DNA from 2 places in the Cupriavidus sp. IK-TO18 genome. Region 2 is predicted to be linked to the other one. Evidence: predicted binding sites of a transcription regulator. Region 2 holds the regulator's gene; the other holds the start of a gene.
The links. The regulator sigma-54, encoded in region 2, starts transcription at its own class of promoters, with help from an activator protein. The targets are predictions, from matches to a motif close to TGGCANGNAANCTGCTTT.

Region 1 (4,407 bases), on a different contig from region 2:
GCGCCGGCGCGGTAGGGATTGTCCGGACGCCATTCGTCGCCAAGCTGTGGCAGGGCCTTGGTGTCGACGGCCTGTGGCGTGACGTCGCCGTGCGCGAGCGCGGTGGACGGTGCGGCAAGGGCCGCGCAAAGCGATAGCAAGGCAAGCAGATGGCGCTGCGTGTTCATGGATGTCTCCTGCGGTGAATGGGTGTTGTGTTTGACGGCATTTCCGCAAGAGCCATACCAGCGGGTGCGGCACGCGCCAGACCGGACGCGGAACCGCGTCGCAGCAGCACTGGCCGGGGCCGGTCCTGCCGCAGCGGCACCAGTCATCGCCGCGCCGGTGTCCCGGAATGCCACACTCTGGCAAGCGTCTTGCTTCATGGCGCAACACTGTCGGACACGCGCCCGCTGAAGGCGCCGGCAGCGACCCGCGCAAAGATCGCGGGCGACCTTCCACAGGAGACACAGAAATGACCATCCAAGCCGCACCGGCGGGTGAACCCGCGCAACCCGAGCGCGCCGAACTGATTGCCCAGGCCCACCAGCGCTCCGCTTCCTACGGACTGCGCCCCTATGAGTCGCCGGATTTCTGCCCGGTGCTGCAGAGCGAACTGAAGACCCGCATCGAACGCAGCCAGTCACTGTTCACCTATGCGCTGCCGGTGATGGAAACGCTGTACGACCAGATCGTGAACACCCAGAGCATGGTGATCCTGACCGACGCCGATGGCCTGATCCTGCACTCGCTGGGCGACGACGACTTCCTGGCCCGCGCCGACAAGGTGGCGCTGCGCGCCGGCGCGGACTGGTCGGAATCGTCCCGCGGCACCAACGCGATCGGCACCGCGCTGGCCGAGAACCGGGCCACGCTGGTCCATGGCGCCGACCACTTCCTGGAGGCCAACCAGTTCCTGACCTGCTCCTGCATGACCATCCTCGATCCCTACGGCAAGACCGTCGGCGCGCTCGATGTGACCGGCGACCAGCGCGGTTTCCACAAGCACACCATGGCGCTGGTGCGGATGTCGGCGCAGATGATCGAGAACCAGTTGTTCGGCAATGCTTTCCGCGACATGGTGTGCATCCGCTTCCATTCGCGCGCGGAGTTCCTGGGCACGCTGGTGGAGGGCATCGTGTCGTTCACGCCGGGCGGGCGCTTCCTGTCGGCCAACCGCAGCGGGCAGTTCCAGTTGGGCCTGTCCAACGGCGCGCTGCAGGCGCATACCTTCTCGTCGCTGTTCGGCCTGTCGATGTCGCAGCTGTTCGATGTGGTGCGCGCCGCACAGGCGGGCATGGTGCAGCTGCAGTTGCCCAGCGGCGTCAAGGTCAGCGCGCGCGTGGAATGGAAGACCGGCCGGGCCGCGGTGCCCGGCGTGGACGAGGCGCGCCCCGATGCGCACGACGCCGTCATGGCGCCACAGCGCCTGCGCGCCCACCCGTCCGGGCCCGCGGGGCCGGAAGGGCTGGATGACCTGGACACCGGCGACACGCAGATCCGGGCCGTGATCGGCAAGCTCCGCAAGGTGATCGGCAAGGACATCCCGGTGATGGTGCTGGGCGAGACCGGCACCGGCAAGGAACTGATGGCGCGCGCCATCCACGCCGACAGCCCGCGCCGCGCCGGACCGTTCATCGCGGTGAACTGCGCGTCGATCCCCGAGAACCTGATCGAGTCGGAGCTGTTCGGCTACGAGGAAGGCGCCTTCACCGGCGCCCGCAAAAAGGGCGGCATCGGCAAGATGCTGCTGGCCAACGGCGGCACGCTGTTCCTGGACGAGATCGGCGACATGCCGCTGCACCTGCAGGGACGGCTGCTGCGGGCGCTGCAGGAGCGCGCGGTGCAGCCGCTAGGCAGCAGCAAGGTGATCCATATCGATGTTTCGCTGGTGTGCGCCACCAACCGCAACCTGCGCGAGATGGTCGCCGGCGGGCAGTTCCGCGAGGACCTGTACTACCGCCTCAACGGCATGGTGGTGCGGCTGCCCGCGCTGCGCGAGCGCAGCGACCTGGACGTGGTGGCGGGCAAGCTGCTGCGCCAGGAGCGAACCGCCGGCGTGCCGCCCCGCATCAGGGACTCGGTGATGGAGATGTTCCGCGCCTACCACTGGCCGGGCAATATCCGCCAGCTCGGCAACCTGCTGCGCACCGCCCGGCTGATGGCGGAAGGCGAAGCCGAGATCACTGAAGACCACCTGCCCGACGATTTCCTGGACGACCTGCGCGAACGGCAGGCGCGCGCGGCCACGCCGGCGGCCCATGCCCTGGCGAGCGCGCCGCCGGCCGCGCAGCCGACGCGGCTGGCCGAGGTCGAGGTCCAGGCCATCGTCGCCACCGTCAGGGCACACCACGGCAATATCTCGGCGGCGGCCAAGGCGCTGGGCATTTCGCGCAATACGGTCTACCGCAAGATGGAAGAGGCGCGCGGGCTGCCGCACCAGCCCGGTTGAGCGCGCCCGCCACGATGCAGTGGTGTCCCGTTCCTGGACAGGTGTCCCATTTTGAAACAGTCGTGACACAGGGAGCAGGCGCGCACGGGCTTCGGCCAGGCCTTCACCCGGCGGCATGATGCGAGGAAATCCCGGGCATGGATGTTGCCTCGAGAGGGATGCGGCAGCCAGCCTGCCGCGCCACAACGATATTCACTAACCACGCCATCCAAGGAGAGAGACATGACCTGGACCACCCCCGCCTACACCGAGCTGCGGCTGGGCTTCGAGATCACGATGTATATCGCCAACCGCTGATCGCGCCCCGGACAGGCGCAACGCCCGCGTTGCCGGGCCGCGCGCCTGCTCCGTGACGCCATGCCCACGACCAAGCGCTCGCGCCATGACAATCATCCGGGTACTGGGGTCGGCCGCCGGCGGCGGCTTCCCGCAGTGGAACTGCAACTGCCACAACTGCGACGGCGTGCGCCGCGGCACCGTGCGCGCCACGCCGCGCACGCAGTCGTCGATCGCGCTGTCCGGCGACGGGCCGGACGCGATCCTGGTCAACGCCTCGCCCGACATCCTGCAGCAGCTACGCCAGACACCGGCGCTGCAGCCGGCGCGCGCGCCGCGCGACAGCGCCATCGCGGCGGTGCTGCTGATGGACGCGCAGATCGACCACGTCACCGGCCTGCTGATGCTGCGCGAGCACTGCCACGCCTTGCCGCTCTATGCGACCGCGGCGGTCCTCGACGACCTTGGCGCGGCCTTTCCGCTGACCCGCATGCTGTCGCACTACTGCGGCGTGCAGACGCACGCGCTGCCTTGCGACGGCACGCCGTTCACCGTGCCGCCGCTGGCGGGCATGCGGCTCACTGCCGTGCCGCTGCAAAGCAAGGCCCCGCCCTATTCCCCCAGCCGCAACGCCCCGCGCGCCGGCGACAACATCGGCCTGCGCATCGAAGACTGCCGCAGCGGCCGCCGCGCATTCTATGCGCCCGGCCTCGGCAGCGTCGACGACCGCGTCTTTGCGGAACTGCGCGACGCCGACGTCGTGCTGGTCGACGGCACCTTCTGGCGCGAGGACGAGATGCAGGCGCTCGGCTTCTCCGCCAAGGCCGCCGCCGACATGGGCCACCTGCCGCTGTCCGGCCCCGGCGGCATGATCGAAATCCTCGACCGGCTGCCCGCCGCCCGCAAGATCCTTATCCACATCAACAACACCAACCCCGTGCTGGTGGAAGACTCGCCCGAACGCGCCGAGCTGGCGCGGCACGGCATCGAGCTGGCCTGCGACGGCATGGAGATCGCGCTATGACACATCCCATTGCATGGAGCCCCGCGGAGTTCGAGGCCCGCCTGCGTGCCAAGGAAAGCGGCTACCACATCCACCATCCGTTCAACCGGCGCATGGCCGCGGGGGAGTGTTCGCCCGCGCAGATCCGCGCGTGGGTGGCAAACCGCTTCTACTACCAGGCGAATATCCCGCTGAAGGATGCTGCGATCCTGTCCAACTGCCCCGACCGCGACACGCGCCGGCAATGGATCGTGCGCATCCTCGACCATGACGGCACCGACATCGTGCCTGGCGGCATCGAAGCCTGGCTGCGGCTGGGCCAGGCCGTCGGGCTGGAGCGTGACGCGCTGCTGGACCAGCGGCACGTGCTGCCGGGCGTGCGCTTTGCCGTCGACGCTTACGTCAACTTCGGCCGCCGCGCGCCGTGGCAGGAAGCGGTGTGCTCGTCGCTGACCGAGATGTTTGCGCCGGAGATCCACAAGGAGCGGCTGGCGGGCTGGCCCACGCATTACCCATGGATCGAGGCCGCCGGGCTGGACTATTTCCGTTCGCGCATCCCGCTGGCGCAGCGCGACGTCGACCATGGCCTGCGCGTGACGCTGGATTTCTTCCGTACGCCGGAACAACAGCAGCGCGCGCTCGACATCCTGCAGTTCAAGCTCGACGTCCTCTGGTCGATGCTCGACGCCATCCAGCA
Region 2 (4,407 bases):
GCGCATGGCGCGCCTGCAGGGCGCCAAGATGCTCGACGAGATCCGCGGCGCGGTGCTGACCTACGACAGCCGCAAGGAGTTTTACACCGCTGCCGGCGGCAGCGACAACACCTCGGCCGCCAATCCGTCGGGCCGCGTGCGCGCGGTGCTGTCGCCGCGGCAGAACCCGAATGCGCAGGGTTCGGGCAGCGGCTCGCCGCTGGACCTGAAGCCGGCGCCCGCGCCCGCCAACAAACCCTGACGCCTCGCGGGGACCGATGCCTTGCAAGGACCGCCTCCCCGCCTGAAACGCTGAACGCCAGACTGCCAATGACCGATACCGCCACCATCGCCGAAAAGCCTTCCGTCCAAGCCACGGCCGTCCTCGAAGGCGGCAGCACGCTGGTCGTGCGCCACCTGAAGAAGCGCTATGGCTCGCGCACGGTGGTCAAGGATGTCTCGCTGGACGTGAAGAGCGGCGAAGTGGTTGGCCTGCTCGGCCCCAACGGCGCGGGCAAGACCACCTCGTTCTACATGATCGTGGGGCTGGTGAACCTGGACGAGGGCGATATCGTGCTCGACGGCGACCACATCAGCGGCCTGCCGATCCACGAACGCGCGCGCATGGGCCTGTCTTACCTGCCGCAGGAAGCATCGGTCTTCCGCAAGCTCAACGTCGAGGAAAACATCCGCGCCGTGCTCGAGCTGCAGGTGGAAAACGGCAAGCCGCTGGCCAGGGCCGAGATCGACCGCAGGCTCGACGCGCTGCTCGACGACCTGCAGATCGCGCACCTGCGCAACAACCCGGCGCTGTCGCTGTCGGGCGGCGAACGCCGCCGCGTGGAAATCGCGCGCGCGCTGGCATCGTCGCCGCGCTTCATCCTGCTGGATGAACCGTTCGCCGGCGTGGACCCGATCGCAGTGGGCGAGATCCAGCGCATCGTCAGCTTCCTGAAGGCGCGCAACATCGGCGTGCTGATCACCGACCACAACGTGCGCGAGACGCTTGGCATCTGCGACCACGCGTACATCATCAGCGAAGGCACCGTGCTTGCCGCCGGGCGGCCCGAAGAGATCATCGCCAACGAATCGGTGCGGCGCGTCTACCTGGGCGAAAACTTCCGCATGTGATGTACTGGCCTGCCCGCGGCGGCAGGCCATTGATTCTGCCTGGTTTCACCCCCATCATCTGCATGTGGGACAGCCCACTGCCGGCGTCGATCAAGCCGCGACATCGATAGCAATTTCCGTTCCAACAACGGAAAGATGCGCATAAAATAGGTCGCATGAAACCGTCGCTACAGCTCCGCCTCTCCCAGCACCTGGCACTGACGCCGCAACTGCAGCAGTCGATCAGGCTGTTGCAGCTTTCGACGCTGGAATTGCAGCAGGAAGTCGAACAGGCGCTCACGGAAAACCCCCTGCTCGAACGCGAGAACGACTGGATCGAAAGCCCGCTGCGCGTGGCCGCCGATGGCTCGGTCAACCTGCAGAGCGCGCCCGCGCCGGCACCGGCCGAACCGCAAGGCAACGGCGAGGCGCGCGCCGAGGGCGCGGGCGATGACGACAGCTACGGCGACAGCAACAGCGGCGACGACTATGGCGGCGACTGGAGCCTCGACGATTTCGCGCGCCGCCCGCAAGGCGACGAAGACGAGAAGACGCCGATGCAGCTGCGTGAGGCCGAGCCCACGCTGCGCGAATACCTGATGGAACAGCTCACGCCGCTGAAGATCTCGGTGCGCGACAAGGGCCTGGCCATCTTCCTGATCGAATCGCTCGACGACGACGGCTACCTGAGCGCGACGCTCGAAGAGATCTGCGCCGAACTGCCCGAAGAACTCGAATTCGAGATCGAGGAAGTACAAGCGATGCTGACGCTGCTGCAGAGCTTCGACCCGCCGGGCGTCGGCGCGCGCAACGCGGCCGAGTGCCTGGGCCTGCAATTGCGCCGGCTGCAGCATCCGCAGCGCGAGCTGGCGCTGAACATCGTGCATAACCACCTCGAGCTGCTGGCCGTGCGCGACTACACGCGCCTGAAAAAAGCGCTGCAGGTAGACGAGCCTGCACTCAAGGCCGCGCATGAACTGATCCGCTCGCTGGCACCCTACCCGGGCCACGCATACAGCCGCCCCGAAGCCGACTTCGTCGTGCCCGATGTGTTCGTGCGCAAGAGCGGCAGCGGCTGGATCGCGCAGCTCAATCCGGATGTGATGCCGCGGCTGCGCATCAATGACATGTACGCGCAGATCCTGCGCGGCGCCAAGGGCGAGTCGGGTACCGCAGGCCTGCAGCAGAAACTGCAGGAAGCGCGCTGGCTGATCAAGAATATCCAGCAAAGGTTCGACACGATCCTGCGTGTCTCGCAGGCCATTGTCGAGCGTCAAAAGAACTTTTTCACGCACGGCGAAATCGCCATGCGCCCCTTGGTTTTGCGGGAGATTGCCGATACACTGGGATTACACGAGTCAACCATCTCCCGGGTGACGACCAATAAATACATGGCAACGCCGATGGGTACTTTCGAACTGAAGTACTTCTTCGGCAGCCACGTGTCCACCGAGACCGGTGGCGCGGCTTCATCAACGGCCATCCGCGCCTTGATCAAGCAACTGATAGGAGCCGAAGACCCGAGGAATCCCCTTTCCGACAGTCGCATCGCCGAACTGCTGGGTGAGCAAGGCTTCGTTGTCGCACGACGCACCGTAGCCAAATATCGCGAAGCCCTGAAGATCCCCGCAGTGAATCTCCGCAAGTCTTTGTAGCCGAGCCCACCGCCTGCCTGGTGAGGCTCTTTCAGAAGGAGAAGCGCTATGAACTTCAAGATCAGTGGACACCACCTTGACATCACGCCGCCGTTGCGTGAGTACGTGGAAACGAAGCTGGAGCGAATCGTCAGGCATTTCGATCAGGTCATTGGCGTTAGCGTGCTGCTCTCTGTCGACAATCACAAGGAAAAGGACAGGCGGCAATATGCGGAAATCAATCTACATCTCAGGGGCAAGGACATCTTCGTTGAAGCGCATCATGAAGACCTGTATGCAGCGATCGACGCACTAGTCGACAAGCTGGACCGTCAGGTACTGCGCTACAAGGACCGCGTGCAAGGCCACGACCGCGAAGCGGTCAAGTACCAGATGGCCGCAGCGCAGATGCAGCAATGAGCGTGCCCGGTGGCCCCGCAGAGGGCCGCTGAATCAAAACTGAACAGGCAAGCCGCGCGTAGCGCGGCTTTTTTGCGCCTGCGGCGCTGTGGCGCCTGCGCAAAGGGCCTGTCACCCGTTTGAGACGGAGTGTTCGCAACGGCCGCGGCAGGGTGTATGCTGCGCCATACATGCAGGGCCGCATCCTGCCCGCGCCCGGTTAAGGTGCGGACGCCAACCGGGCGGCGCTGCGCTGCACAATCACAGGGAGGCTGCTGCTCTATAATGGCCGGACGCCTCGGCGTTGCCGGCGACCGGCAGCCCCTGAGCCACACACTGCCCGGCGGAACGGCGGAACCGCCCGCTAACTGAACTCCTGCGCATCGCCCATGAATCGTTTGGCCAAATTGCTGCCACCCGGCAACATCACCCTCGACGTCAGCGTCACCAGCAAGAAGCGTGTGTTCGAGCAGGCCGGGCTCCTCTTCGAGAACAACCATGGCGTGGCGCGCGCCACCGTGACGGACAACCTGTTTGCGCGCGAGTCACTGGGCTCCACCGGACTTGGCGCCGGCGTGGCGATCCCTCACGGCCGCATCAAGGGGCTCAAGCAGCCGCTGGCCGCCTTCATGCGCCTGGCCGAACCGATTCCGTTCGAATCGCCCGACGGCAAGCCGGTATCGCTGCTGATTTTCCTGCTGGTGCCGGAACAGGCCACGCAGCAGCACCTGGAAATCCTGTCCGAGATCGCGCAGCTGCTGTCGGATCGCGACATGCGCGAAGGACTGGCGACGTTGCCCACTTCCGAAGCCGTGCACCAGTTGCTGACCGAATGGCATCCCTGATTCACCGATTGACCTGAACGGGCCGGCACAGACCGGACAGGCACAGCGCCTGGCACACCGCCCCACACGTCATACCCGCATGGAACTCACCGGCGTCACCTCCCAGTCCATCTTCGACGACAACGCAGCCGACCTCAAACTCTCATGGGTCGCCGGCCTAGAAGGTGCGGACCGCGCCTTCGACGTGGAATTCGCCCGCGAAGCCACCTCGGCCGCGGACCTGGTGGGCCACCTGAACCTGATCCACCCCAACCGCATCCAGGTGCTCGGCAAGCCCGAGATCACCTACTACCAGCGGCTGGACGACGATATCCGCAAGCGCCAGATGGGCGAGCTGATCCTGCTGGAGCCGCCTTTCCTGGTGGTGGCCGACGGCATGGAGCCGCCGCCGGACCTGGAGCTGCGCTGTACGCGCTCTTCCACGCCGCTGTTCACCACGC

Region 1: pqqA (pyrroloquinoline quinone precursor peptide PqqA) is a predicted target of sigma-54. The motif match lies at 2,565-2,582, and genes of this name have one in related genera.

Annotation. Positions count from the first base shown of each region.
Region 1 is NZ_JADGMP010000034.1:4,885-9,291, forward strand. Features, by position in the region: gene pedF (cytochrome c-550 PedF) at 1-167, opposite strand, end outside; gene IPF36_RS26245 (sigma-54-dependent Fis family transcriptional regulator) at 455-2,431, shown strand; gene pqqA (pyrroloquinoline quinone precursor peptide PqqA) at 2,654-2,728, shown strand; gene pqqB (pyrroloquinoline quinone biosynthesis protein PqqB) at 2,814-3,731, shown strand; gene pqqC (pyrroloquinoline-quinone synthase PqqC) at 3,728-4,407, shown strand, end outside.
Region 2 is NZ_JADGMP010000030.1:100,871-105,277, reverse strand. Features, by position in the region: gene lptA (lipopolysaccharide transport periplasmic protein LptA) at 1-241, shown strand, start outside; gene lptB (LPS export ABC transporter ATP-binding protein) at 310-1,110, shown strand; gene IPF36_RS23095 (RNA polymerase factor sigma-54) at 1,266-2,744, shown strand; gene raiA (ribosome-associated translation inhibitor RaiA) at 2,793-3,143, shown strand; gene ptsN (PTS IIA-like nitrogen regulatory protein PtsN) at 3,512-3,967, shown strand; gene hprK (HPr(Ser) kinase/phosphatase) at 4,047-4,407, shown strand, end outside.